One region of the Roseateles sp. NT4 genome, then DNA from elsewhere that is predicted to be linked to it. Evidence: riboswitches for the same ligand, from Rfam matches in the RefSeq annotation. Region 1 holds a riboswitch; the other holds the start of a gene.
What was found. A riboswitch is a leader RNA that binds a small molecule or an ion and turns the genes downstream of it on or off. The one in region 1 is predicted to bind glycine.
Positions count from the first base shown of each region.

Region 2: another riboswitch for glycine. It lies ahead of ACS5PN_RS26340 (TonB-dependent receptor plug domain-containing protein); the one in region 1 lies ahead of gcvT (glycine cleavage system aminomethyltransferase GcvT).

Region 1 is NZ_JBPZGZ010000001.1:721,167-735,399, forward strand. Features, by position in the region: gene gcvP (aminomethyl-transferring glycine dehydrogenase) at 1-1,892, opposite strand, end outside; gene gcvH (glycine cleavage system protein GcvH) at 1,928-2,302, opposite strand; gene gcvT (glycine cleavage system aminomethyltransferase GcvT) at 2,319-3,431, opposite strand; glycine riboswitch at 3,459-3,573, opposite strand; glycine riboswitch at 3,593-3,690, opposite strand; gene ACS5PN_RS03330 (PEP-CTERM sorting domain-containing protein) at 3,783-4,619, shown strand; gene ACS5PN_RS03335 (amidohydrolase family protein) at 4,626-7,868, opposite strand; gene ACS5PN_RS03340 (ATP-binding protein) at 7,932-10,493, opposite strand; gene ACS5PN_RS03345 (aspartyl/asparaginyl beta-hydroxylase domain-containing protein) at 10,576-11,475, opposite strand; gene ACS5PN_RS03350 (LpxL/LpxP family acyltransferase) at 11,490-12,359, opposite strand; gene ACS5PN_RS03355 (hypothetical protein) at 12,447-12,776, opposite strand; gene ACS5PN_RS03360 (eCIS core domain-containing protein) at 12,788-14,233, opposite strand, start outside.
Region 2 is NZ_JBPZGZ010000005.1:68,168-82,400, reverse strand. Features, by position in the region: gene ACS5PN_RS26360 (sensor histidine kinase) at 1-173, opposite strand, end outside; gene argH (argininosuccinate lyase) at 301-1,698, shown strand; gene ACS5PN_RS26350 (hemerythrin domain-containing protein) at 1,695-2,171, shown strand; gene ACS5PN_RS26345 (M3 family metallopeptidase) at 2,172-4,145, opposite strand; gene ACS5PN_RS26340 (TonB-dependent receptor plug domain-containing protein) at 4,253-7,078, opposite strand; glycine riboswitch at 7,320-7,433, opposite strand; glycine riboswitch at 7,442-7,550, opposite strand; gene ACS5PN_RS26335 (propionate--CoA ligase) at 7,607-9,502, opposite strand; gene ACS5PN_RS26330 (C40 family peptidase) at 9,741-10,478, shown strand; gene ACS5PN_RS26325 (MmcQ/YjbR family DNA-binding protein) at 10,480-10,803, opposite strand; gene paaZ (phenylacetic acid degradation bifunctional protein PaaZ) at 10,957-12,999, opposite strand; gene ACS5PN_RS26315 (ABC transporter substrate-binding protein) at 12,996-14,141, opposite strand; gene ACS5PN_RS26310 (TetR/AcrR family transcriptional regulator) at 14,168-14,233, opposite strand, start outside.

The sequences.
Region 1 (14,233 bases):
AGGTCGGCCAGGTCGATGTTGCCTTCCTTGTCGCACTTGGTGACGACGACCTGCATGCCGACCATCTGGGCCGAAGCCGGGTTGGTGCCGTGGGCCGATTCAGGGATCAGGCAGACGGTGCGCTGGGCGTCGCCGCGCGACTCATGCCAGGCCTTGATGGCCAGCAGGCCGGCGTATTCACCCTGCGAGCCGGCATTGGGCTGCAGGCTGATGCCAGCGTAGCCGGTGCATTCGGTCAGCCAGTTCTGCAGCAGGGTGTCCAGCTCGGTGTAGCCGGCAAGTTGGTCCTGCGGCGCGAAGGGGTGCACGCCCGCGAACTCCGGCCAAGTGATGGGGATCATTTCGGCCGTGGCGTTGAGCTTCATGGTGCAGGAGCCCAGCGGGATCATGCTGCGGTCCAGCGCCAGGTCCTTGTCCGACAGGCTGCGGATGTAGCGCAGCATCTCGGTTTCGCTGTGGTGGGTGTTGAAGACCGGGTGGGTCAGGTAGGCGCTGCTGCGGCGCAGTTGCGACGGGATCAGGCTGTCCACGCCAGCGGCGAACTCTTCCACCTTGGGTGCTGAAGCGCCAGCAGGGGCCAACCAGCTCCAGATCGCTTCGATGTCGGCACGCGAGGTGGTCTCGTCCAGCGCGATGCTGACGTGCTTGTCGCTGTGCTTGCGCAGGTTGGCCTGGGCGGCGACGGCCTTGGCGGTGACGGCAGCAGCGTCGCACTCCACCAGCAGCGTGTCGAAGACATGCGGCGTGACGACCTTGACGCCCATGCGGGTCAGGCCGGCGTGCAGGATGGCCGTGTAGCTGGCCACGCGCTCGGCGATGCGCTTGAGGCCTTGTGGGCCGTGGTAGACGGCGTACATGCTGGCGACGACGGCCGGCAGCACCTGGGCCGTGCAGATGTTGGAGGTGGCCTTCTCGCGGCGGATGTGCTGCTCGCGGGTCTGCAGGGCCAGGCGCATGGCGGGGTGGCCTTGCGCGTCCTTGCTGACGCCGACGAGGCGGCCCGGCATGGAGCGCTTGAACTCGTCCTTGCAGGCCAGGAAGGCGGCGTGCGGGCCGCCGGCGCCCATGGGCATGCCGAAGCGCTGGCTGTTGCCGGCCACGATGTCGGCGCCGAACTCGCCGGGCGACACCAGCAGAGTCAGGGCCAGCAGGTCGGTGCAGACGATGAAGGCGGCCTGCTTGGCATGGGCCTGGTCGGCGAAGGCCTTCAGGTCATGGATGAGGCCGGTGGTGCTGGGGTATTGGCAGACGACGGCGAAGTAGTCGTTCTCGGCCATCAGTGCGGGCGCCATGCCGACCTTGACCTCTAGCCCCAACGGCGCGCAGCGCGTCTGGATGACCTCGATGGTCTGCGGGTGCACGTCGCCGGCGACGATCAGCGTGTTGCTCTTGCTCTTCACGCCGCGCTTGGCCAGCGTGACGGCCTCGGCGGCCGACGTCGCCTCGTCCAGCATGGAACCGTTGGCGATGTCCATGCCGGTGAGGTCGGTCACCATGGTCTGGAAGTTCAGGATGGCTTCCATGCGGCCCTGCGAGATCTCGGCCTGGTAGGGCGTGTAGGCCGTGTACCAGGCGGGGTTCTCGAGGATGTTGCGCAGGATGACGCCCGGCGTGTGCACGCCGTAGTAGCCCTGGCCGATGAAGCTCTTGTAGACCTTGTTCTTGCCGGCGATCAGCTTCAACTCGGCCAGTGCGCCGGCCTCGGTGATGGGCGCGGGCAGCTTCATGCCCTGCGAGCGGCGGATGGACTTGGGCACGACCGCGTCGATCAGCGCGGTGCGGCTGGCCACGCCGACGGCGGCGCACATCAGGGATTCATCGACGGCATCCGGCCCGATGTGGCGGGCGTGGAATTCGGAGGCGTCTTCGAGTTGGGAGAGCGGCGTCGGCATGGCGGGTCTTGCTTCGAGAAATTACAGGGCTTGGATCAGAGCGTCTTCAGCAGCGCGTCGTAGGCGGTCGAGTCCATCAGCGCGTCGAGCTGGGCGGGGTTGCTCAGCTTGACCTTGAAGAACCAGCCGGCCTTCAGCGGGTCGGTGTTGGCCAGGGCCGGGTCGTCGCGCAGGGCTTCGTTCACTTCGACGACTTCGCCGTCGACCGGCATGTAGACGTCGGCCGCGGCCTTGACGGATTCGACGACGCCGGCAACTTCCTTTTCGGCATAGGTCCTGCCGACTTCGGGCAGGTCCACGAAGACCACGTCGCCCAGCGCATCCTGGGCGTGAACGGTGATGCCGACGGTCGCGGTGCCGTCACCATGGACGTCCAGCCATTCGTGGTCGGGGGTGTACTTGATGCTCATCGTTCAGGCTCCGTGATTAGCCGCGGTAGTAGCGGTTGGGGGTGAAGGGGGTGGAGGAAACAACCATGGGCGTGCGCTTGTCGCGCACGACGGCGAAGACTTCGGTGCCGACGGCCGTGTGGGCCTTGTCGAGATAGGCCAGGGCCACCGGCTGGTTGACCGTGGGGCCGAGCGTGCCGCTGGTGACGGTACCGATCTCGGTGCCGTCGGCGCTAACGATCTTGGCGCCTTCACGCACAGGCATGCGCTCCTTGCCGACCAAGCCGACACGCTTGCGAGCCGCGCCGTTGGCCAGTTGCTCGTCGATGACGGCGGCACCGGGATAGCCGCCGGCCCGGGCGCCACCGGCGCGGCGCACCTTCTGGATGGCCCAGGTGATGGAGGCTTCGACCGGCGTCGTCGTGGTGTCGATGTCGTGGCCGTAGAGGCACAGGCCGGCTTCGAGGCGCAGCGAGTCGCGTGCACCCAGACCGATGGGCTTGACCTCGGCATGGCTCAGCAGCTTGCGGGCCAGGGCCACGGCGTCGTCCTGGTGGACGGAGATCTCGTAGCCGTCTTCGCCGGTGTAGCCCGAGCGGGTCAGGAAGGTGGCTATGCCGTCCAGCTTGAAGAAGCCGCCGGTCATGAAGGTCAGTTGGGCGACCTCGGGGTTCAGGCGGCTCAGCACGTCGACGGCTTGCGGGCCTTGCAGGGCCAGCAGGGCGCGCTCGGGGACGGGAATGACTTCGCAGCGCGAGCCGATGTGCTTCTGCATATGCGCAATGTCCTGCTCCTTGCAGCCGGCGTTGACGACGACGAAGAGGTCGTCGGGGCGCTTGCAGACCATCAGGTCGTCCAGCAGGCCGCCTTGCTCGTTGGTGAACAGGGCGTAGCGCTGCTTGAACACACCCAGGTCGATGATGTCGACCGGCACCAGGGTTTCCAGCGCGGCGGCGGCATCGGCGCCCACCAGGCGCACCTGGCCCATGTGCGACACGTCGAACAGGCCGGCGGCGGCGCGTGTGTGCTTGTGCTCGGCCATCACGCCGGCGGGGTATTGCACCGGCATGTCGTAGCCGGCGAAGGGCACCATCTTGGCGCCGAGTTCGACGTGGAGGGCGTGAAGAGGTGTTTGCAGCAAAGAGGACATCAAGAGCTCCGACGGAATTCGGGTTTGGATGTCCTCGCTGTCCGGGGTACCTGAGAGATTGACAAGGCGGTTGGCAGTCCCGCGCAAGCTTGCCCCTTCGGTGGACCCGCTCAAGGGCGGGCCTCTCTCCAGTGAGGAACGCCCCAGTGTCTGCCACCGGTGGCGTTTTGTCAGTCCTTTTGCCTGAGCGTTCGAGCGGTGAGGCCCTGCGCCTTCGGCGGCCCCCAACAACCCCGGGGCGCTCTCCTGACTGGGGGGCATTCTAGATGCCAAAGAAGGACGTCTTCGGACCTAGGGGGTGTCGTTTCAAAACCCGTGTCGCAGACTGGTCCGACAACCAGGAGACAGGCCATGATCTTCTCGCGTGCATTGGGTGCCATCACGCTGGCTGTTGCCAGCATCGGAGCGCAGGCGGTCACGAACGTGACCGTGCAGCTGGGCGTGAATCCGAACTTTGCCGGTGGCACAGGCCCCGTGAATCCGGTGCTGACCCAGGCCGGCCCCGCCGAGCTGAGCAGCGGCCTGGTGACCGGCGGCTTCAGTTCCAGCGGCATGGCGCATGCCTATGCCGACATCGGCACACTGAAGGTGGACGGCACGTCCGAGGGCAGCCTGAACAGCCTGGCGCGGGCCAGCTGGCGCGACGACTTCATGCTCAACCTGCCGGGCGTGGCCGCCAACACCCAGGTCACCGTCAATTTCACGCTGCTGTTCGACGGCAGCCTCAACGTCGGCTCGTCCAACATCGGCTCGGCGTCCTGGCAGGTGAGGGCGGATGTCGGCGGCGGTGCCTACGACCTGGGTGGTGATGCCACCCTGTACAACAACTCGCCGTCGCTGGCCAAGCATGGCTATTTCGGCGACCCGCTGGGCGCCTTGCACGGCACGGCCACCTTCCTGACCGGCCAGAACCTGCCCCTCATCGTCGAGCTGACGGGTGTGGCCCAGACGGCCTACGACGGCCACGACGGCCCCTTGGCCACGGCGTCCTTCGACCTGGCGCACACCCTGCGCTGGGGCGGCATGACCGTGTCGCTCAACGGCGTGCAGCAGAACGACGTGATCCTGACCTCGGGCTCGGGCTTCAACTATCTGCAGGCGGCACCCGTGCCCGAGCCGGGCACGTTGATGATGGCGCTGTGCGGCGCCGCCGTGCTGGTGGCTCGGCGGCGCCTGTCCCGCACTTAGTCGCCCTCAATCACCCATGTGGCCCGACTCCAGGGCCTCGCTGTCGATGGGCATGCTCTTGCCGTCGGCACCTTCGAAGAACAGCGGCTTGCGGGCCTTGGCCACCGGCGCCACCTGGTTCATCGTCATGGCGTCGAACAGGCGGCCGTTCTGCATCACCTGGACGATGCGGTCGGTCTGGCGGATGTCGGCCAGCGGGTTGCCGTCGATGACGACCAGATCGGCCAGCTTGCCCGGCTCCAGCGAGCCCAGGTCTTTCTCCATGCCGAAGTTGCGCGCCGGGTTGATGGTGGCGGTGCGCAGGGCCTCGTGAGGCGTCATGCCGCCCATGACGAACATCCACATCTCCCAGTGCGTGCCCAGGCCTTCGCGCTGGCCGTGGGCACCGATGGAGGTGTTGACGCCGGCGCGTGACAGCTGGGTGGCGGTGCGGGCGACGCGGATGACGTTGAAGTCCTCCTCGGGCGCCGTCTCGCGGCGCACCGAGCGCGGCTCCAGCACGCTGCGCGGCACATAGCGGCTCAGCAGCGGGTGCTTCCAGACGTCTGTGCGGGCATACCAGTAGTGCTCGCCGTCCAGGCCGCCGTAGCCGACGTTCAGCGTCGGCGTGTAGCCCACGGCCGTCTGGCCCCACAGCTGCTTCACGTCGTCCCAGACCTCGGCCAGCGGCAGCGCGTGCTCCACCGTCGTGTGGCCGTCGACCACCATGCTCATGTTGAGCTGGAACAGCGAGCCGCCTTCGGGCACCACCATCATGCCGGTCTGGCGCGCCGCCTCCAGCACCTGCTGGCGCTGGTCGCGGCGCGGTTGCTGGTAGCTCTTCACGCTGATGGCGCCTTCGGCCTTCTGGCGGTTCAGGTGGGTCAGCGCGTCGTCCAGGCTGTTGACGTTGGAATAGAAGGGCGTGCGGGCGCCGTAGAGGATGGTGCCGGTCGAGTAGATGCGCGGGCCCAGCACGATGCCGGCACGTTGCATCTCGCTCTGCGTGAAGATGGCCGAGCTGAGGTTGGACGGGTCGTGCAGCGTCGTCACGCCGAAGGCCAGCGACGCCAGGTTGACCCAGCTGGTCTGAGGGATCAGGCCGGAGTCGTTCATGGCGCCGTGCCAGTGGGCGTCGATGAAGCCCGGCACGATGGTCTTGCCGCTGGTGTCGATGCGCTTGGCGTCGGCGGGAATGGCGACGTCCTTGCCCACGGCCACGATGCGGTTGCCGTCCACCAGCACGGTGCCGCCCTCGATGATCTCGTCGCCCTTCATGGTCACGACGCGGGCGCCGGTCAGCGCGATCTTGCCCGTGGGCTTGTCGCTGGCCTGCTCGAAGCCGATCTTCTGGCTGGTTGCCTTGTCCTTGCCTTCCGCGTTGGCAGTGAACAGCTCGTCGCCCAGCGTGAAGTGCAGCTGCTTGCTGTCGCCGCTCCAGTGCAGGGCGGAGGCTGAGTTGACGTCGAGCTGGCGTACCGGCAGGGCGTCCATCTTGCCGCCGACCGTGATGGGCTTGCCCGCCAGGGGCAGCGGCGTCACATAGGCGTGATAGCGCTCGACAAAGCCCAGCCATTGGCCGTCGGGCGAGACGCTGTACTCGGCCGCCGCGTCGCTGCGCGCCACTTCCGTCTCGCTGCGGTCGCGCAGGTTCAGGCGGGTCAGCGAGAAGCGCTGCTCGACCTCGCTGGTGCTGCTGGTCTTGGTGAAGAAGAGCTCGTCGCTCTTGGCGCCGAACTGTGCGCCGCTACCGTCCTTGCTGAAGCGCTCGGGCTTGCCCGAACCGTCGGCGGCGGCCAGGTAGAGACCGGTGTCCAGGCTGTGCCAGGGGCTGGTCAAGCCGCCGCCCTTGACCTTGCGGTAGACGACCTGCTTGCCGTCCGGCGACAGGCGCGGCTCCAGGTATTTGCCCGGCTCCTTGACGACGACGGTCTCGCGGCCGCTGGCGACGTCCAGGCGGCGGATGGTGCCTTGCGTGTCGTCACGCCAGGTCGCGAACACCAGGCTCTTGCCGTCGCGCGACCAGCTCGGTGCGAACTCGAAGGCGTCGTTCTGCCTGGTGAGACGACTCGGGGCGCCGTTCGGCAGCTCCTTCACATACAGCGAGCCCAGTGCCGAGTAGACGACCCGCTTGCCGTCGGGCGACACCTGGGCGCCGCGCAGCTGGTGCACGGCGAACTTGTCGGGCGCGACGACCTGGGCGTAGCGCATGGGCTCGCGCAGCTCGCGGGTGTCCTTCACATGGAAGGGGATGTCGGCGGCCGTGCCCTTGAAGGGGTCGACGCGCCAGATCTTGCCCTCGGCCCAGACGACCATCTCCTTGCTGCCAGGCATCCAGGCAAAGCTGGGGTAGACGCCCCACATGGCCCAGATCTCCTGCAGGTCGCGCGACAGGCCGCTCCAGGCCGGGAACTCGCGGCCGGTGGCCAGGTCCTTCAGGAACAGCGTGCTCTGGTTGCGCACGCGGCGCACGAAGGCCAGGTATTTGCCGTCGGGCGAAGGCGTCGGTCGCACCGCGCCGCCGGGGCCGGTGACGAAGGCCTCGACCGAGCCGTCGCTCAGGTCCTGGCGGAAGATCTTGTAGATCTCGCCATTGCTGTCCTTGTTGTACTCGAACACGCGGCCGGGCGTCGTGTCCTGCGAGTAGTAGAGGTATTTGCCGTCCGCAGACACGGCCGGCTCGCCCAGGTCCTTCTGCCAGTTGGGCTTCTCGTTGAGCTGCACGCCCTTGTTCTTGGCCGCGTCGCCATCGACGTGGAACATCCAGATCTCGCCCGAGCCTGCGCTGCGCGTGCCGGTGTAGTGCTTGCGTGCCAGCAGGTATTTGCCGCTGGGGTGCCAGACCGGGTTGTTCAGCAGGCGGAAGTCTTCCTTGGTCACGGCATGCACGCCGCTGCCGTCGGCATTCATGACCCAGATGTTGTCGCCACCGCCGGCATCGCTCAGGAAGGCGATCTGCTTGCCGTCGGGCGAGAAGCGGGCCTGGTGTTCCCAGGCGATGGAATGCGTCAGGGCCTTGGCCTCACCACCGGCGATGGGCAGGGTGTAGAGGTCGCCGAGCAGGTCGAACACGATCGTCTTGCCATCGGGGCTGACGTCCACGCTCATCCAGGTGCCGGTCTTCACGTCGATGTTGGCCGTCTTGGCCACGCCGGGCGGCGTGTTGACGTTCCACGCCGGTGCCTTGGGGGCTTCCTTCGGCGCTTCTTGAGCGTTGGCGGCGAGGGCCGCGGCCAGCAGCAGGGAGGGGGCGAAGCTCAGACGAGACATAGGTCGGGTGTGGGAAGACCAAAACCTTCGATGCTAGCGAAGGCCGGCTTGTCCACCCGTTCGTCACGCCCCTGTCAGGGCCAGGGCTTCGCTCAAACTGAGGGTTTGTCCCAGGCTCCAGGCGGCCTTGGCGCCGACGCTGCTGAGCTGGGAAGCGGCCAGGCGACGCACGCGGGCCAACGCACGGGCTTCGCGAGAGCCCAGCACGCCCAGGTGACGCTGCCAGTACTGCTCGGCGAAGGCCGCCAACTGCAGCGCGTGCTCGGGATGGCGCAGTCGGGCCAGCGGCCGCGGGAAGAGCTGCAGCGTCAGCGCGCGGGCATGCAGATGCTGGCGACCATGGGCGATGCGCAGGGCCTGGCGCGCGGCAGCGAGGGCGGCGGGCCAATCGCGGCGCGACTCGTGCGCCATCGCGAGGGTGTAGGCCGCGTCGAGCTGGCCGACGCCGTCGCCGTCTTCCTCGGCCAGGCGCTGGCAGGCCGTGATCCAGCCCACGGCCGTCGCGGTGTCGCCGAGTTCGATCAGGCATTGGGCGCGGTTGCGCAGGCGCGCGGCGGCCTGGCGTGAATGGCCGACGGCCTCCCACAGTTCCTGGGCGCGGGCATAGAGCGCCTCCGCCTGCGCCGGCTGGCCGCGCGACACGGCGATGGCGGCCAACTGCTGCCAGGCACGGGCTTCGGTTGCGACATCGCCGACGCGGCGGGCCAGGGCCACGGCTTCCTCCAGCGGACGGGTCTGGCCCTGCTCGCGGTTGTCGCCGGCCAGCAGCACCCAGGCGCGGCGCACCAGGGCCGGGGCTCGCGCGGCCGGGTCGGGGCCGGCGAGTTGCAGCGCACGTTCCGCCTCGGCCAGGGCCAGGGTGCGGTCGCCATGGGTGAAGGCCAGTTGGGCACGCAACTCGTGGCCGGCAGAGGAGGGCGCCAGCTGCAGCAGCAGGCCGAGCTGATCGACCAGGGTGCGGTCCACGCCGTCGCTCTCCCAGCAGGGGCGCAGGGCCAGGGCCAGGCTCAAGCCGGCTGCGGCATCGCCATCGTCAGCTGCACTGCTGATGAGGGCGCGCGCCTGCTCGCGGCGCGGCGTCCAGGCCGTGATGGGCGCCTGCAGCCCGAGGGCTGTGGCCCAGTCGCACAGGGCGGCACGCAACGTGCGGCGGGTCGCGCGCTGCTCGGCCACGTCTGTGCGGGCGAGCACACCGCGGCGCAGCAGCTCCAGCATGCGGTAGCGCGGCTCGGCGTCGCCGCCGGCCTGCACCAGGGAATGCCCCGTCAGCTCATTGAGCAGGGCCGGCGTGCCGTCCAGGGCAGCGACATCGGCCCAGGCAAAGGCGCCGGGCAGGGCAGCCAGGCGTTGCAACAGCGCGCGCGGCTCGGGGCCGAGCAAGGCCAGGCTCCAGTCCAGCAGGCCGGCCACCGAAGCGTGGCGAGGCGCGCGCGTCGGGCTGGCCAGCCACGTCGGCATGGCGCCGGCCCCCAGGCCTCGCCACTGCTCCAGCATCTGCGCCGGCGAGAAGCTGCGCACCCGGGCCGCGGCCAGCTCCAGCGCCAGCGGCAGGCCTTCGAGTTCGCGGATCAATTCGGTCAGCGCGGCCTGGTTGTCGCGGCTGGCTTGGAAATCAGCCCGCACGGCGCGGGCGCGGTCGACGAACAGGGCCTGGGCGGTGTCCGTCGCGTCGGCCAGCGGCGCCACGTCGAGCAGGGTCTCGCCATCCACCTCCAGCGCATGGCGGGACGTGACCAGCAGGCACAGCGCCGGTGCCAGCGCCAGCAGGCGCTGCACGGCCTGGGCGACGATGCCCAGGGCCTGCTCGGCGTTGTCCAGCACCAAGAGGCGCATGCCGCTCGGGTCCTGCAGCGCCGCCTCGATGGCCGGCCAGCCGCCACCGCGCGTGACCATCAGCGCGCGCTCCAGCGCCGCCACCAGGCCGGCCTCGTCGCGCACCTCGGCCAGGGCGGCCATGCCGCAGCTCCAGTCGGCCTGCTTGAACTGCAGCCAGGCCAGTTCCACCGCGAGCCGCGTCTTGCCGACGCCGCCCGGGCCGATGAGGGTCAACAGCCGCGCTTCAGGCAGTTGTGCGGCCAGGGCTTCGAGGCGGCCGGGCGGCGCGAAGTAGCGCGTCAGATAGCGCGGCAGGCTGGTGGCAAACGTCGGCTGGGGCGGGGCCGGTGTCGTCGCGAACTGCAGCACCGGCGGCGCCTGGGCCGGCAGGTCATCGGCCAGCGCGGCGAGACGATGGCGCTCGGTCACCACCCAGTCGTCGAAGTGGCCCGGCAGCAGCTCTCCACCGTAATGAGCATGGCTGCGGCTGGCCTCGAAGTCCTGCACGTCGGATGTCAGCGCGCCGGGCAGCAGCGAGATCTGCAGGCGGTCGGCGTTGAAGAGAGGGGCCTCCTCGGTCTCGAGCAGGGCGCGCAGGGTCGACAGGGTCTGGCGCAGGCGGTTGCGGCCGACGTCCAGCTCGACGCCGGGCCACAGCAGCTCGACGAGTTCCTCGCGCGGATGCTGGCGTTTGGGTTGCAGCGCGAGGCGCGCCAGCAGCAGGGCCGCGGCGCGGCTGGGCAGGCGCGTCAGCTCGACGCGGCCGGCGCGCTCGATCTCGAAACCACCGAGCAGGCGCAGCCGCAGCATGTCAACGGCGCCCGGCCGCCCGTAGGCGTTGACGCGCCCCCTCGGGGGGCAGCGGCCGGAGGGCGCGTGGGGGTCTCATGTTCTATGGCCAAAGCCACCAGACGATCAGGCCGCCGAACAGCACCCACTGGATGGCGTAATAGGCAAAGCGGCTCTTGGCCTTGATCCGCTTGCCGAACATGCGCACCTGCTGCACATAGGCGAACAGGCGGTTGATGCCGCCAGTCTTGTCCGTGTCTGAGTTGGGCGCCGAGGCCGCGCGGATCAGCGTGTTGCTGATGAAGTGGTTGAACCAGCGCGCCACCGGGTTGTTCAGCGGCCGCTCGACGTCGCAGAACAGGATGATGCGCATCATGTCCGACTGGTTTTCGGCATAGTGCAGATAGGTCTCGTCGAAGATGACGCCTTCGCCATCGCGCCAGAAATAGCGCTCGCCGTCGACCGAGATATAGCAGCTGTCGGCGTTGGGCGTGACCAAGCCGAGGTGGTAGCGCACCGAGCCGGCAAAGGGGTCACGGTGGGTGACTAGGCGTCCGCCCGGCGGCAGGGCCGCGAACATGGCGGCCTTCACGGTCGGGATGCGCTGCAGCAGCCCGGTCGTCACGGGGCAGAGCTCCTTGGCCGAAGAGTGCGCGTCGTCGTACCACTTCAGGTGAAAGCGCGTCCAGCCGGTCTTGAAGAAGCTGTTGAAGCCGGCGTCGTTGTACTTGTCGCTCTTCTTGATCTCGCCGGCATCGGCCAGCTTGAAGGCCTCGGCGCGGATGTCCTGCCAGTGTTCCTCCAGCAGCTTGAGCTCCGGGAAGCCCGCCACCGGCAGATAGGGCTTGGCCGGCAGCTTGGAGAACAGATACATCAGGCAGTTGATGGGCGCCATGAAGGTGGAGTGATCCATCAGCTGGCGGAAGAAGCGCAGGCGAACCCGGCCGCGGAAATGCACATACATCGTGCTGGCGATGAAGATCGCGACGATGCTGAGCTTGATGTAGGGGATGTCGTTCATCGTGCGTAGAAGTCGGCCTCGCCGGGCGGGCGCGACTTGAAGCGTTTGTGCAGCCAGAAGTACTGATGCAATTGTCGGCGCGCCTGGGCCTCGATGACGGCATTCATGCGGGTGGCGTCGGCGACGATGTCATCGGTCGGGAAATTCTGCAGCGCGGGTTCGATCACCAGCGTATAGCCATCCGCTTCCCGGCGCGGGTAGCAGGGCAATACGGCCGCCTTCGTCACGGCCGCCATGCGCGACAGCCCGCCGATGGTGGCCGCCGGCACGCCGAAGAAGGGCACGAAGACCGAGTCGCGCGCGCCGAAATCCTGATCGGGCAGGTAGTAGAGGCGGTAGCCTTCCTTCAGCGCCCGCAGCGTCGGCCGTGTGCCCTGCTGGCGCGCAAAGATGATGCCGGTGCCGAAGCGCAGGCGCTTGGCGCGGAAGAAGGCGTCCAGCCAGGGGTCCTTCTGCACCGAGTAGATGCTGACCAGGCGCGTCTCCAGTGACACCCTGAGGCCGGCCAGGTCCAGGCCGGTGAAGTGGGGCATCATCAGGATGACATTGCGGCCGTCCAGGGCGCGCAGATGCTCCAGGCCTTCGATGCGCACCAGGCGTTTGAGCTTCTCGCGCGAGGCGAACCAGCAGTAGCCGTACTCCAGCAGCATCTGCACCATGGCAACGAAGTTGCGTCGCAGCAGGCGGGCGCGCTCGGCCTCGCCGAGTTCGGGCAGGCACAGGCGCAGATTGACTGCGCCGATGCGGCGGCGCGAGGTGGGCAACGCATAGATCAGGCTGCCCACCAGCCAACCCAGGGCGGTGATGACCCGGAACGGCAGCCAGCTCAGCAGCCAGACGACGCCGACAAGCAGCCTCAGGCCCACGGGGTCCTCGGTCGGTCAGTCAGCAGATTCCGTTCAAAAACAATCACTTAGGGTTGCAGTGTGGCCGGTTGGGCCGCCATTGTCGTCTCAGGTCGCCATCTCCATGCGCTGCAGGCGCAGCCGCTGCGCCACAAGCATCAGCAGCGGAATGGCCGCCAGCCAGGCAAAGGCCCAGGCCGAGGGATGCATCCACCAGGCCGCGGCCACCAGACCGCACTGCAGCAGCATGGCATTGCCGAAGCCCGCGCCGCGCCCGCCGGCGTAGGCGGCGATCAGCATGAGGGTCAGCCACAGGCCGAGCAGGACGCGCAGGGCCAGCCACAGCGGGCCGGTCTCGGTGATGGCCAGCAGGCCGACCAGGGCCGGCCATTGCAGCAGGGCGAAGGTGCAGGGTTCGGACAGGGCGCGGTGGATCATGGCGGTCTCCATCAAGGGCGGCGGATCTCGTAGCGGGTCCAGTCGTAGTCGATCTGGTTGCGGGCGGGGCTGGTGGGCGACAGCACGGTCGGCGCCGTCGCGGGCGAGTTGGGATCGAAGACTTCGGCCGTCATGCTGACCGAGACGGGGATGTGCTGCTCGGCATCGACGATGCGGCGGATCACACGCAGTTCGTTCACGGTGCGCGTGGTGGTGCGCGGCTGGGCCGGCGTCGCGCTGGCCTTGGTGATTTCCTGGTCGATGGCGGCCAGGTCGCTGCCGCGGCCCGGCAGGTAGCCGGTGGCCTGCACGTGGACGTTGCGGGCTGACTTGCCGGCGGCGATCTGGTTCTTCAGCGGGCGCTCGAAGGCGCGGTACATCGAATCGCTGCCGCGGTTGTTGGCGGCCTGGGTGAGCGGCGTCAGATTGGCCCAGGTTTCGCCTGAGCCGCCGAGGTTGTGGTTCAGCAGATGGCCACGGATGTAGTAGGGGTTGCTGGGCGAGGGGCCGCGGGCGGCGAGGTCGTCCCACAGCCCGCCGACCACGCCGCTGCCGGGCTCGCTGCCGGGCGCGCAGTCGCGCGTCAGCGTGGCCACCGTCACATCGCGGCCGAAGCCGTGCTGCAGGCTGCCGTAGACCGGTGGCGACGAGGGGCCTACGCCGGTGCTCCCCATGAAGGCCATCAGCCGCCCGGCCACGACGCCGAGCTGGTTGGTCAGCGCGGGAATGCGCTGGTCCGGGCTGTTGGGCGCCGGCGGTGCCGCGGGTGATCCCGGCGAGCTCGGCGCCGGCGGCGACACGCGCTGCAGGGTCTGGATCTGGTCGAACAGACCCTGGGCCAGGGCCACGTCGGCCGCCGGCGCGGTCGCACGAACCGCGTCCAGGAAACGGTTGAAGGGCATGGGCGTGGACTCGACGGTCAGCACTGCATTGGCATCGTCGCCGTGGAAGTACAGCTCATGGCCGGCGCCATCCGGCGCGTTGAAGGACACCCGGATGCCCAGCCAGCCCAGCACCGCGCCGACGGCACCGCGCACCGCCGCCGCGCCGCGCCGCGCCATCTGGATGAAGGCCTGGCCCAGCTCGATGGCGCGGTCGATCAGCCAGTCGATGCCCTGGTCGACCAGCTCGCGCACCGTCTCCAGCAGCTCGTGCATGCGCTCGCCGATATTGCCCAGGCCGAACTGGTTGGCCAGGAAGCCGATCGCTACCGGCATTGCGCGGTCCAGCGCGTCCTCCAGGAAGCCGGCGGCGCCGTCAATGGCGCCGTGGGCGATGTCCAGGATGCCGTCGAGCACGCGCGAGACGATCTCCAGCATCTCGCGCAGGTACTGCATGAAGGATTCGATGGCGTTGTAGACGGCGATGAGCGTGTTGATGACGGGCATGACGCCGGTCACGTCCAGCAGGCTCATCAGCCAGCGCGTGGCGCGGCCGATGATGGCGTCCGTCACCCA
Region 2 (14,233 bases), on a different contig from region 1:
GCGCGCAGCACCAGGCCGACGTGGCAGACATCGAAGGCGCGCGTCGGGTCGAGCAAGGGGCCCTTGCTGAGCTCGGGCATTTCGGTGGCCGCGAAGCCCACCCATTGGGTGTGCTGCAAAGACTCGTGCCAGCCGCTGGGCGGTGTCGGCACGCGGCGCTTGAAGAAGGGCATGGCGTGGGATAGGGCCTGTTAACGCTATGGCAACGGGTCGCGAAGGGTTGGATTTGCTGGCGTTCGATAATCCCGGGCTGCGCATGCATTTTGCGCGCTGAATTTCGCCGCCCGCCTTACCTCAGTCATGTCAGACAACCAACTCGCCAACAAGTCCCAAGCCTGGTCCGCCCTGTTTTCCGAGCCGATGAGCGATCTGGTCAAGCGCTACACGGCCAGTGTGGGCTTCGACAAGCGCCTGTGGAAGGCCGACATCAACGGCAGCCTGGCCCATGCGGAGATGCTGGCGGCCCAGGGCATCCTGAGCGGCGAGGACCACGCGGCCATCCAGCGCGGCCTGAACGAGATCGCCGCCGAGATCGAGGCCGGCAAGTTCGAATGGAAGCTGGACCTGGAGGACGTGCACCTCAACATCGAGGCGCGCCTGACCGAGCGCGTCGGCATCGCCGGCAAGCGCCTGCACACCGGCCGCAGCCGCAACGACCAGGTCGCCACCGATGTGCGCCTGTGGCTGCGCGGCGAGATCGACGAGATTGGCGGCCTGCTGGTTGCCCTGCAGCGCGTCATGGTCGAGAAAGCCGCCGAGCATGCCGACGTCATCCTGCCGGGCTTCACCCATCTGCAGGTGGCCCAGCCGGTCAGCTTTGGCCACCACCTGCTGGCCTATGTGGAGATGTTCGCGCGTGACGCCGAGCGCATGCTCGACACCCGCAAGCGCGTCAACCGCCTGCCGCTGGGCGCGGCGGCTCTCGCCGGCACCAGCTACCCGCTGGACCGCGAACGCGTCGCCAGGACCCTGGGCATGGAGGCGTGTAGCCAGAACAGCCTGGATGCCGTCAGCGACCGCGACTTCGCCATCGAGTTCGCGTCGGCGGCCAGCCTCGTCATGCTGCACATCTCACGCCTGTCGGAGGAGCTGATCCTGTGGATGAGCCAGAACTTCGGCTTCATCGCCCTGCCCGATGCCTTCTGCACCGGCTCGTCGATCATGCCGCAGAAGAAGAATCCCGACGTGCCCGAGCTGGCGCGCGGCAAGACGGGCCGCGTCGTCGGCCACCTCGTCGGCCTGGTCACGCTGATGAAGGGCCAGCCTCTGGCCTACAACAAGGACAACCAGGAGGACAAGGAGCCCCTGTTCGACACGGTCGACACCCTGAAGGACACGCTGCGCATCTTTGCCGACATGCTGGCCGGCCTGACCCCCAAGCCCGAGGCCATGCGCGCCGCGGCGCTGAAGGGCCATGCCACCGCGACCGACCTGGCCGACTACCTGGTCAAGAAGGGCGTGGCCTTCCGCGATGCGCACGAGGTCGTCGCCCATGCCGTGAAGACGGCCACGGCCAAGGGCGTGGACCTGGCCGTGCTGACGCTGGACGAGCTCAAGGCCTTCGACGCCCGCATCGAGGCCGATGTGTTCGAGGTGCTGTCGCTGGAAGGCTCGTTGAACGCCCGCAATGTGCTGGGCGGCACGGCGCCCGCGCAGGTGCGCGCTCAAGTGGCACGCCATCGCGCCCGTCTCGCATGAGCACGCTGGCCTGGAGCGACAAGCTGGTGCTGAACCAGCCCACGCTGGACCACACCCATCAGGAGTTCGTCGAACTGCTGAACGCCTATGGCGAAGCGCTGGACGCCGGCATCGACGCCCTGCCCGCCTACCAGGCGCTGCTAGCCCATACCGAAGCCCATTTCGCGATGGAAGAGGACTGGATGGCGCGCTGCGGCTTCGAGGCGCAGAACTGTCACGCCAGCCAGCACGCCATGGTGCTGAACGTGATGCGCGAAGCCCTGCGCTACGCCAATGAGCTGAACGACCGCGAGCCGCTGAACATCCTGCGCACCGAGCTGGCGGGCTGGTTTCCCCAACATGCCGAGATGATGGATGCGGCCCTGGTCTTCACGATGGAGCAGCGCGGCTTCGACCCGGTGACGGGTGAGTGCCGCGAGCCGGCAACCGCAGGCGAAGCCCACAGCTGCGGCTCGGGCAGCAGCTGCGCCTGATTACTTCTTCAGGTACTCGAAGAAAGCCTGCGAGTTGCTCTCGCGACCCAGGAAGTCCTTGACCAGTTCGGGCGCGGGCTTTTGCGCGCCCTGGCCCAGCACCTGGTCGCGGTAGCGCTTGCCCACGTCGGCATTCAGCTTGTCGGCCGCAAACGCGGTGCGCAGATCCATGGCGACGACCAGGCTCCACAGATAGCCGTAGTAGCCCGCGCCGTAGCCGCCGGCGATGTGAGCGAAGCCGGCGGGGAACATGGTGCCGTTCACATAGCCTAGCGGCGTGGCGCCTTCCATCTTGGCCCACAGCGGCAGGGGCTCGGGCTTGGCGCTCTGGTGCAGGGTGATGTCGTAGCTTGCGTAGAGGTGCTGGCGGCCGAACTGCATGCCCTTGCCGTAGTGCTTGGCAGCCGTGGCCTGGTCCACCATCGCGTCGGGCACCGGCTTGCAGGTCGGGCAGACCTCCTGCATCAGCTTCAGCACCTTCTTGTCGTAGACCCAGTCCTCCAGCATCTGCGACGGCGCCTCGACGAAGTCGTGCATGACGGTGGTGCCGGCGGTCGACACATAGCGCGTCTTGGACAGGTCCACGTGCACCGAATGGCCCAGCTCGTGCAGCAGGGTCTCGACTTCATCCAGTGTCAGGCCGTTGCGGTCGAAGTTGACGACCAGGGCGGCCACCGGCGTGCGGCCGATGCGGGTGGCGCTGCCGCGCAGCGGCCAGACGGCGGCGTGGTTGTACTTGCCATCGCGCGGATAGAGGTCCACATAGAGCTGCGAGATGGGCTTGCCCGTGGCCGCGTCACTGACGACATAGGTCTGGGCTTCCTCATGCCAGAGCTTGTTGTCGATGCGCGTGTACTTCACGCCCATCATCTTCTCGATGACGTGCAGCGAGAACTCCAGGCTGGCCTGGGGCGGGAAGTAGGGGCGGAAGGCGTTCTGGTCGACGCTGTACTTGTCGCGCTTGACGCGCTCGCTGTAGAAGGTGGCGTCCCAGCGCTCGACCTTGGTCTGGTCGAGCGGCGTGCCCACGTGCTGGGCCTTGGCGGCGCGCAGCTCCTGCAACTCGGTCTTCTCGCGCTCGTTCACGGCGCCCGTCACCGAGTCGAGGAAGCGCGTCGCCGAGGCGCCGTTCTTGGCCATCTGGCGGCGCAGGTTGAAGTCGACATAGTTGTCGAAGCCGAACAGCTTGGCGTACTCGCCGCGCAGCGTGACGATCTGGGCCAGCAGGTCGAGGTTGGCCTGGCCGCCCTCGTTGGTCTTGGCCAGCCACATGCGCTGGCGCGCTTCGCCGCTCTCGGCCAGGCGCATCACGGGCACATAGCTCGGGTAGTCGACGCCCAGCAGGATGCGGCCCTGCTCGTCGCGCTTGGCCTTTTCCCACACGCTGGCGGGCACGCCCTTGAGCTCGGCCTCGGTGAAGGCGACCCGGGTGCCGGCGTCGCGGATGTTCTTGTTGAACTGCTGGTCCAGCTCGGTCAGCTTGTCCAGGATCTGCTTGGCGCGCTCGCGCTTGGCTGCGGGCAGAGCCACGCCGCTGTCCTCGAACTGGCCCGAGGCCAGGCGCACGAGTTCGGCGTCGATGCCGTCCTTCTTGGGCGCCTTCTGCAGCGCGCGGTAGACCTTCTCGTTCTGGCCGAAGCTGGAGCCGAAGTCGGCCCAGCGCAGCGAGCAGGCCTGGGCGGCGTCGCGCACGGCCTTGTCGGGGCTGACATTGAGGACGAAGTCGTTGGGGCCCTGGTTGTCTTCCAGGTAGACGGTCAGGTCGTCATAGGCGGCCAGCCAGCCGCCATCGACCTTGCGCTTCTCCAGCGCGGCGACGCGCTGCTGCGCGCCCTTGAGGCCGGTGTCGCAGCGGCTCTGCACTTCGGCCACCGAGCCGAAGGTCGGGAAATTGGGGGCGGGCAGCTTGGGTTGCGCTTGCGCGGCAACGGCGCTCAGCGCCAGCGCGGCCAGGGGAGTCAGGGCGAGTTTCATGGCGTCTGTCGTCAGCAAAAGGGGCGATTCTGGCCTGCCCGGCGGGGCCAGCCATTCGCCATACCGCGCAAACCCGCGCACGGCATGGCGACGGCTGGCACGCGGACTCAGAAGAAGCGGTATTCCGCGGCGAGGCGCAGCATGCGGCCCATCACGTCCTCGCGGTTGTCGGGAATGATCCCGCCCTGGCCGAAGTTGCGGTAGTCGATGGGCGGGCGCCGGCCCGTCAGGTTGCGCAGGTTGGCGCTCAGCGTCAGCGCCTTCATCGGGCGCCACGCGAGGTTGTAGTCCAGCCGGTTGTAGGTCGCCACCTTGCACTGGTCGGCGGTCAGGTTCTTGTTCTTGGCGCAGTCCTCGACGTTCCAGGTGGTGTCGTAGTAGTCCTTGGTCAGCGTGGTGCTGGAAGCCCAGAAGTAGGACAGCGTGTGCGTCCAGCTGCCCCACTCCTGGCTGGCCCGCAGCTTGAAGTTGAAGCGCGCATAGCCCCAGCGGCCGGCCAGGTTGTCGCCGTAGCGCAGGTCCGAGGTGCTGTACTGCTTGTAGCTCAGCAGATAGGTCGAGTCGAAGCTCAGGGCCAGGCGGCCCAGCGGGTCGCTGAACTGGCCGTTCATGCTCCAGTCGATGCCGCTGGTCTGGGTCTTGGCAAGGTTCTCGAACTGCCCGCTGACCAGGCTCAGCCGGCCCGCGAGCGGCTTGTACTTGGCCACTTCGGCCGCCGTGACGAAGGTCGGGTCGTTGTTGAAGTCAGGCGCGCGCACGATGGTGCCCGGCGCCTGCTGGGCCTCGGCGCCGAGCAGGTCGGCCGTGCCCTTGGTGCCGATCTCGTTGGTGCGCGTGACGGCGTAGTAGTCCAGCGTCGTGCTGAAGGACTTGAAGGGCTGGAAGGCCAGCCCCAAGTTGACGATGCGCGAGGTCTCGGGCTTCAGCCCGGGGTTGTTGCGCACCACGCTGGCCACGCCGCGGCGGCATTCGTCGATGTTGTCGGCGCGGGCCTGCAGCAGGGTCTTGTTGGGGTCGCTGTCGGGCAGCGCGTTGGCCTGGGCGATGAGGTCACGGATCAGGGCGCTGGCGGCGTCGCAACGCTTGGGGTCGCTGACGCCGTTGTCGAAGGCGGACTTGCTCGAGGTGGCACTTTCCGTCAGGTTGGGCGCGCGGAAGCCCCCTTCCACCGAGCCGCGCAGCATGAACTCGGGCACCAGCTGAGCCCGCAAGGCGAGCTTGGGCGAGAAGTGCGCGGCAAAGCCGGGGAACTTGTCCAGGCGGCCGGCCAGCTGGGCATTGAGCTGCTGTGTGACGGGCAGGTCGGCCTCCACGAAGACGGCGCTGAAGCTGCGGCCGGCATCCGCACGCACGGTGCCCAGGCCCACGATGTCGCCCGAGGCGGACAGCGCGTCCGGCGCGATCTTCATGCTTTCGTGGCGCAGCTCGAAACCGGCTGCGAAATTGATGGCTCCACCCGGCAGGCGGCCGTATTCGCCCGAGATCTTGCCGTCGACGAAGCTCTGGGTGACCTTGGCGTCATAGCCGATGGAGGGGAAGAGCTTGTCCAGCACCGCGGCGCTGTTGGGCTGGCCGATCTTGTAGCCATTGGGCTTGTTGAAGAAATCGGCGTCCAGCGTGTCCTTGTTGTAGTCGCCGATGACTTCCTTGAAGCCACTGTCGCTGAACAGGCCACGCTGGCGCTGCGTGGTCTTGCCGCCCATCACACCGGCCGCGGTCTCCCAGTCCCAGCCGTTCCAGTCGCCCTTCAGGCCGGCCAGCACGCGGTACTGGTCGGTCTGGACATGGTTGGACTGGCCATCGTCCGAGAAGCGGTAGCGGAACTCGACCTCCTCGCCGGTGTGGTTCAGCGGGTGTTGGGCCGGCAGACCGCGGTAGTAGAAGGTGCGGGCCGCATTGCTGTTGGGGTCACCCCAGACGACGCTGCCCAGGCCGGCGCCGTAGTAGTTGTGCGCGTTCTGGTAGGTGTTTTTGGTGTTGGAGTAAAGCACCTCCGAGAAGCCCTGCAGGTGCTCGGACATCTTCAGCTTGGCCGACACGATGCCGCTGACGCGGTCCGCCGAGGGCTGCACCGAGAAGCGGTCGTAGCGGTCGTACATGCACAAGGTGTTGGACGCGTTGAACAGCTTGCAGCCGGCGATCGGCCCCTGGCCGATGATGTTGCCCGGGTAGCTGTAGCTGGACGGCGTGTCGAAGCCGGGCGAGAACTCCTTGTAGGCCGGGTTGCTGTACTGCAGCACGTCGCGCCAGAAGAAGTCGCCACGGTGGTAGTAGTCGAGGTTGGCCAGGATGTTGAAGCCATCGGTCGCGAGGTTGCCGATGCCGCCCGTGATGGCGGCGGCCTGGTCTTTGAACTGGTGCGACTTCAGCGACTTCTGTGTGTTGGCACTGACCGTGAGGCCCTGGAAGCTGCTGCGCGTGACGATGTTGATGACGCCGGCGACAGCGTCGGAACCGTAGAGCGCCGAGCCGCCGCTCTTGAGCACCTCGACGCGCTCGATGGCGTCCACCGGCAGCGAGTCGAGGTTGGAGAACACCTCGTTGTAGTCGGCCAGCGGATAGGCCGCGATGCGGCGCGAGTTCAGCAGCACCAGCGTGGACTGCTTGCCCAGGTTGCGTAGGCTGGCGCCCGAGCCGCCATTGCCGAAGGAGTTGCCGCCGTTGAGATCGGACAGCGAGTTGCTGTTGAATCCCGGCAGCGTTTCCAGCAGGTCGCGCGTGGTGGCCACGCCGGAACGCTGGATTTCATCGCGCGTGATCAGCGTGATCGGCGTCGCCGTCTCGTCATCGATGTTGATGCGCTTGATGCGGCTGCCGATGACTTCCACCCGCTCGATCTGTTCGGGCCGGGGTGCCTGGGCGGCGGCGGTGAGGGGAATCAGGCCGGCCAGGGCGAGAGCACCGACCAGCGGCTTGAGTGTGTTGCGTTGCATGCGAATTCCTGGAAAGAAAGGGACGAACGCCGCCAAGACGCAGCCGCTGGGGCAGCGCCGGATGGCTTGAGATGAAAGGGGGGTGGTGACGGAGCGCTCGGCGGCGCTCAGGCCGTCACGGCAACCATCAACGGTGGGGACAAGTGCTGGCGGCAGCACGGCATGGCAGTTTTTCCAGCACGGGTTGAACGACCACGAAACGGCCAGGGGCGATGGCCCCTTCGCTGTTTCGCGCCGCTCCCGCTGTCCTCGGTACCTGAGAGATTCACGCGCCGGGGATGAGGCCCGGCGGCGTTTGCTCCTTCGGTGGAGACGTTCGCGGCCTGCTCAGGCCGCGCCGTCCCGCTCTCCAGCGTCGGCTCCTGTGACAAACCAGTTCTGGGCCTGAGCGTGTATGGGAGGTTGCGCCTTCGGCGGCGACCAGGGGCTCATTGTGTGAACCGGGCTGATCGCACTCTCCTGGGATGTCGCCGCGGACGATAGGGACCGCCTCCGTGGGTCAGCACCCTGGTTTACGAGATTGGGGCCTCACCTAGCTTGCAACACCGCCTTCACCTGCGCCAGGGCGCCGGGGTCGTCCAGCGTTGTCAGATCTCCCGGGTCGCGCCCTTCGGCCACGGCCTGCAGGGCCCGGCGCAGCAACTTGCCCGAGCGCGTCTTGGGCAGCAGGGTCACGAAATGCACCCGCGCCGGCCTGGCCACGGCGCCCAGTTGCGAATCCACATGCTTCATGACCTCGCCTTCCAGCGCAAGCGAGGCCTGACCGGGGTCGCGCAGCACGGCAAAGGCGATGGCGACCTGGCCCTTGAGCTGATCCGCCACGCCTACGACGGCGACCTCAGCGACCGCCTTGTGGCCCGAGATGCACTCCTCGATCTCGCGCGTGCCCAGGCGGTGGCCGGCCACGTTGATGACGTCGTCGGTGCGGCCGAGGATGAAGGTGTAGCCATCGGCGTCACGCGTCGCCCAATCGAAGGTCGAGTAGACCTGCCGCCCGGGGACGCTGCCCCAGTAGGTGTTGACGAAGCGCGCATCGTCGCCCCAGACGGTCTGCAGCGCGCCCGGCGGCAGCGGGTGCTCGATGACGAGCACGCCCTTCTGGTCTGCCCCTTCCAGCGTCGCACCGTTGTTCTCGTCGAGCAGCTTCACGTCGTAGCCAAACATGGGCACGCCGGGCGAGCCGAAGCGCGTGGGCACAGCTTCGACGCCCGGGATGTGATGGGCCACGGTCAGCAGCGGCCAGCCGGTCTCGGTCTGCCAGTAGTTGTCGATGATGGGCACACCCAGGCCCTCGGCGATCCAGCGCGCCGTCGGCTCGTCCAGCGGCTCGCCCGCCAGAAAGAGAGCGCGCAGCGACGAGAGGTCGTGGCGCTTCAGCAGGGCCGCGTCATGCTTCTTCAACACCCGCACCGCCGTCGGCGCGCTGAACATCACCGTGACCTGGTATTTCTCGACCAGGCTCCACAGCACCGCGGCGTCAGGGTTGACCGGTGTGCCTTCGTACATCAGCGTCGCCATGCCGTGGATCAGCGGCCCGTAGACGATATAGCTGTGGCCGACGACCCAGCCGATGTCGCTGGTGGAGAAATAGGTCTCGCCGGCCTTGCCGCCAAAGATCCAATCCATGCTGGCCGCCAGCGCCACCGCATAGCCGCCGACATCGCGCTGCACGCCCTTCGGTCTCCCCGTCGTGCCGCTGGTGTACAGCGTATAGCTCGGCGTGTTGGACTCCAGCCAGGCGCAGGGCACGCGAGCGCCCTCGTGACGGCGCCGGAGTTCGGCGTAGTCCAGGTCGCGACCGGCCACACGCTCGAAAGGCACGAGGCCACGGTCCACCATCAGCACGCTGGCGGGTTTGTGCGTGGACAGCGCGATGGCCTCGTCCAGCAGCGGCTTGTAAGCGATGCGCTTGCCGGCGCGGCTGCCGGCGTCGGCGCAGACGATGAGCTTCGGGCTGGCGTCCTCGATGCGGCTGGCCAGGCTCACCGACGCAAAGCCGCCGAACACCACCGAATGGATGGCACCGATGCGCGCGCACGCCAGCATGGCAAAGGCGGCCTCGGGAATCATCGGCATATAGATCAGCACGCGGTCGCCGGGGCCCACGCCCTGGGCGATGAAGATGGCGGCCATGGCCTCGACCTCGGCCTGCAGCGCGGCAAAGCTGTAGACCTTCTCCTGGCCCACTTCCGTCGACACCCAGATCAGCGCGCGGTCGCCGGGGCGTGTGGCCGCATGGCGGTCCACCGCGTTGTGGCAGAGATTGGTCGTGCCGCCGACAAACCAGCGCGCGAACGGCGGGTTGCTGACGTCGCAGATCTGCTGAGGCGGCGTCTGCCAGTCGATGCGCTCGGCCTGCTCCGCCCAGAAGGCATCGCGCTCGGTCAGCGAGCGCTTGTGGAATTCGGCATAGGACTGGGTCATGGGGTGAGTTTGAAGCCCGGGCACTGACGTCAATCTGACCTTTCGCAACATCCTGTCGTGATCTATTTCAGGGTTTTTACTGGGTTCGCCGTCGGCCAAGCCGGGGTTTGCCCTGAAAATCGCTCGCTTTACGTCCGCTTCGATTGACGGTGCCGGGGTGCCCCCCTAACCTCCGCGCCGCTGTCCCTCTCCGCTATCGCGACCGCCTGCGGTCCGCCCCGGTTCTTCTCTCTCGCGAATGTCCCTGGTTGTCTCCACCGCACTGCTGAATCGGATTGCTGCCGCTGGCCTGCTGGTCATCGGTTGCGCTGCCGCGCAGGCGCAGGGCGTGGCCCGGGCCGCGACGGTGACGCCGCCGCCGGGCACGATGACGGGCGCCTACGGTCAGAGCCTGCAGCAGCAACAACAAGCCGCCGCCGACAAGGTCGCGACGGCCCAGCCGGCCGCTGCCACCAAGCCGGCTCCGGCCCAGGACGCGGTCAGCCGCTTCCTCAGCGAGCGCGGCCTGCTGAACAGCGCGGAACAAGCCGGCGGGTCATCTCGCTTGCTGGCCAGCGTGCGCGACACGGCCTCCGAGCTCGTGCTGTCGGCCATGAACTTCCTGGGCGTGCGCTACACGCGCGGCGGCAACTCGGTCGAGAACGGCTTTGACTGCAGCGGCTTCACCCGCCACATCTTCGAGATGAGCGTGGGCCTGGTGCTGCCGCGCCGCGCCGACGAGCAGGCCAAGGACAGCAGTCTGCTGACCATCGGCCAGAGCGAACTCAAGCCCGGCGACCTGGTGTTCTTCAACACCATGAAGCGCACCTTCAGCCATGTCGGCATCTATGTCGGCGAAGGCAAGTTCATCCATGCCCCCCGCACCGGCAGCGCCGTGCGCGTGGAGGACATGCGCGACTCCTACTGGGCCAAGCGCTTCACCGGCGCACGCCGCGCCGACCTGAAGGCCACGACCGAAGCGACGGCCGCGCGCTGACTCACGCGCTGCCGCCGTTCTCGCGCCAGGACTGCGCGAGCAGCTCCTTCACCCAACCCGGCCTGGCTTTGGCCAGCAGCAGCTTCACGCCGCAGCGCTTGGCACCCCAGAACAGCGGCTCGACCACACCGGCTTCGCGCGCGATCCAGGCATCCCGCGCCGCCTCGTCCTTGATGAAGACGCGCAGCTCGGCGCCGTCGGGCGTCAGGGTCGCGAAGATCCTGCCCTTGGCGCCCGGCAGGCGGAAAGACGTCAGCTCGTGATGCGGCTTCTCGACCGCGCCGGCCAAGGCCAGCGCGAGTTCGCGGGCCTGTGCTGGCGTCATCTCAGTTGCTTCGCGGCGTGGTGAACCCTTGCGGCGGGCCGAGCGCTGGGCCGCTCCCGAGCCGGCCCGCGCTGGCGATGTGCTTGCGGCTCGACGCCGCAAGCATCGCCGTCCCCTCGGGGGACCGGCCAAGGTAATCCTTGGACGAGGGGCTCACGTCCGTTCGCGCTTGGCGACCAAGGTCAGGATCTCGTAGCTCGCACAGAGCTCGCCCCGCTGATTGGTCACGGCCACGTCCCAGCCGATGACGCCCTGGGCGGGCTGGTCATCACGCGGCGGGCGGTCGATCTTGCGCTTGGCGGTCAGGCGGGCCTGGATGGTGTCGCCGATGGCGACCGGCGTCACAAAGCGCAGATTCTCCAGGCCGTAGTTGGCCAGTACCGGGCCGGGCGCCGGGCTGACGAACAACCCAGCCGCCGCCGACAGCACGAAATAGCCGTGGGCGATGCGCTGACCGAAGGGCGATTCCTTGGCCGCCACTTCGTCGAAGTGCATATAGAAGTAATCGCCCGACAGGCCGCCGAATGCGACGATGTCGGCCTCGCCCACCGTGCGGCGGTGCGTCAGCAGGCTCATGCCCACCTCGACGTCCTCGAAGTAGCGGCGGAAGGGATGGATGTCGCTCTCGGTGACGGTGCCGCCGCGCTGGTACTCGCCGGTGACGGCCGAGATCATGGTCGGCGAACCCTGCACGGCGCAGCGCTGCAGATAGTGCTTGACCGCGCGCAGGCCACCCAGCTCCTCGCCACCGCCGGCGCGGCCGGGGCCGCCGTGCTTGAGCTTGGGCAGGGGCGAGCCGTGGCCGGTGTTCTCCAGCGCGGCCTCACGGTCCAGCACCAGCATGCGGCCATGCCAGGCCGCGAAGGTCGGCACGGCTTGCGCGGCCAGGGCCGGCGTCTTGGTGCAGACGGTGCCGACCAGGCTGCCGCGGCCCAGCGTCGCCAGATGCAGGGCTTCCTCGTAGTCGCCGTAGGGCAGTAGCGTCGTCACCGGGCCGAAGGCTTCCAGATGATGGGCATCGCTGACAGCAGAGTCACGTGCCAGCAGCAGCGTCGGCGCGAAGAAGGCGCCGTCGGCCACGCCTTCGCCCTTGGGCGCAAAGCCGTCCTTGGCCGAGAGCAGCAACTCGCAGTTCTGGGCCAGCTGGGCCACGCGCTCGGCCACATCGGCCTGCTGGGCCTTGCTGGCGAGGGCGCCCATGCGCACGCCTTCGACGGCGGGGTCGCCCACCACGGTCTTGGACAGGCGGGCCTTCAGCGCGGTGGCGACGGCATCGACGAGCTTGGCCGGCACGATGGTGCGGCGGATGGCCGTGCACTTCTGGCCGGCCTTGGCCGTCATCTCGCGCGAGACCTCCTTGATGAAGAGGTCGAACTCCGGGTCGTCCGGCGTCACGTCGGGCGCGAGGATGGCGCAGTTCAGGCTGTCGGCCTCGGCGTTGAAGGGGATGCTCTTCTTCAGCAGATTGGGGTGGGCCTTCAGCATCAGCGCGGTGTCGGCGCTGCCGGTGAAGGTGACCACGTCGGCCTCGTCCAGGCGTTCGAACAGGTCGCCCGTGCCACCGATGATGAGCTGCAGAGCACCCGCGGGCACCAGGCCCGAGTCCACGATCATGCGCACGCAGGCCTCGGCCACATAGCTGGTCGCCGTGGCCGGCTTCACCAGGCAGGGCATGCCGGCCAGGAAGCTGGGCGCGAACTTCTCCAACATGCCCCACATCGGGAAGTTGAAGGCGTTGATGTGCAGGGCCACGCCACGCTTGGGCACCATCACATGGCTGCCGATGAAGTGGTTGTTGGCGCCCAGGCGCATGGGCGGGCCTTCATGCAGCACATTGCTGCTGGGCAGGTCCTTGCCGCCGATGGAGGCATAGGCGAACAAGGTGCCGATGCCGCCCTCGATGTCGATCCAGGAGTCGCTGCGCGTGGCACCCGTGTGGGCGCTGATCGCATACAGCTCTTCCTTGCGCTCCATCAGATAGCCGGCCAGGGCCTTCAGCACACGGGCGCGGTCCTGGAAGTGGGTGCGCAGCAGGCTCGGCAAGGCCGTGCCGCGGGCATAGGCCAGGCTCTCGGCGAAGTCCAGGCCTTCCTCGTGGGTGTGGGCGATGACACGGCCGTTGATGGCGCTCGTCAGCGGCTTGGCCGCGCGTTCGCCGACCCAGCGGCCGGCGATATAGCTCTGAAGCGTGCTCACTTGATCAACTTCCAGGTTCCGTTTTCGATTTGCACCATCACACGGGCGCGCTGGTCCAGGCCCAGGTGGTCACCGGCCGACATGTTGAACACGCCATGCGCACCGGCCACGTTCTTGACGTTCTCCAGCGCATCACGCAGGGCCGAACGGAAGGCGGGTGTGCCGGGCTGGGCCTTCTTCAGGGCCTCGGGGGCGGCAGCAGCCAGCAGCAGGCCGGCATCCCAGGCGTGGCCACCGAAGGTCGACACCGAGCCCTTGCCATTGGCCGCTTCGTACTTGGCGATGTAGTCCTGGGCGCTCTTCTTCACCGGGTGGTCGGCCGGCAACTGGGCCGCGACCAGCACCGGGCCGGCGGGCAGCAGCGTGCCTTCGACGTCCTTGCCGCCGACGCGCAGGAAATCGTTGTTGGCGATGCCATGGGTCTGGTAGATCTTGCCGGCGTAGCCGCGTTCCTTCAGCGCCTTCTGCGGCAGGGCCGCGGGCGTGCCCGAACCGGCGATCAGGATGGCGTCGGGCTTGGCGGCCACCAGCTTGAGCACCTGACCGGTGACGGAGGTGTCCGTGCGGTTGTAGCGTTCGCTGGCGACGATATTGAGCTTCTTGGTCGCGGCGATCTTGTTGAACTCGCCCCACCAGCCCTCGCCATAGGCATCGGCAAAGCCGATGAAGGCGGCCGTCTTGATGCCGTTGTCCACCATGTGGGTCACGATGGCCAGGGCCATCATGATGTCGTTCTGCGGCGTCTTGAAGACCCATTTCTTCTTGGCATCCACAGGCTCGACGATGCGGGCGGAAGCGGCCATGGAGATCATGGGCGTGCCGGACTCGGACACGGCGTCGATCATGGCCAGCGAGTTGGGCGTCACGGTCGAGCCGATGACGATGTCGACCTTGTTCTCGGTGATGAGCTTGCGCGTGTTGGCGACGGCCGTGGTCGTGTCGGAGGCGTCGTCCAGCACGATGTAGTTGACCTTCTGGCCACCCAGGGTCTGGGGCATCAGCGCGAAGGTGTTCTTCTCCGGAATCCCGAGGGAGGCGGCCGGGCCGGTGGCCGACAGCGTCACGCCGACGTTGATGTCGGCATGGGCCGCCAGGCTCAGGGTGGCGGCCAGGGCCAGGGCGAGTTGCTTGAATTGCTTCATGGGGGTCTCCTCGGGGCGTCTCGGGTTTATGGAATGAGGGCGGGCTGGCGCAGCTGGACCGCGCCGAGACCGCCAAAGAACAGATCGCTGAC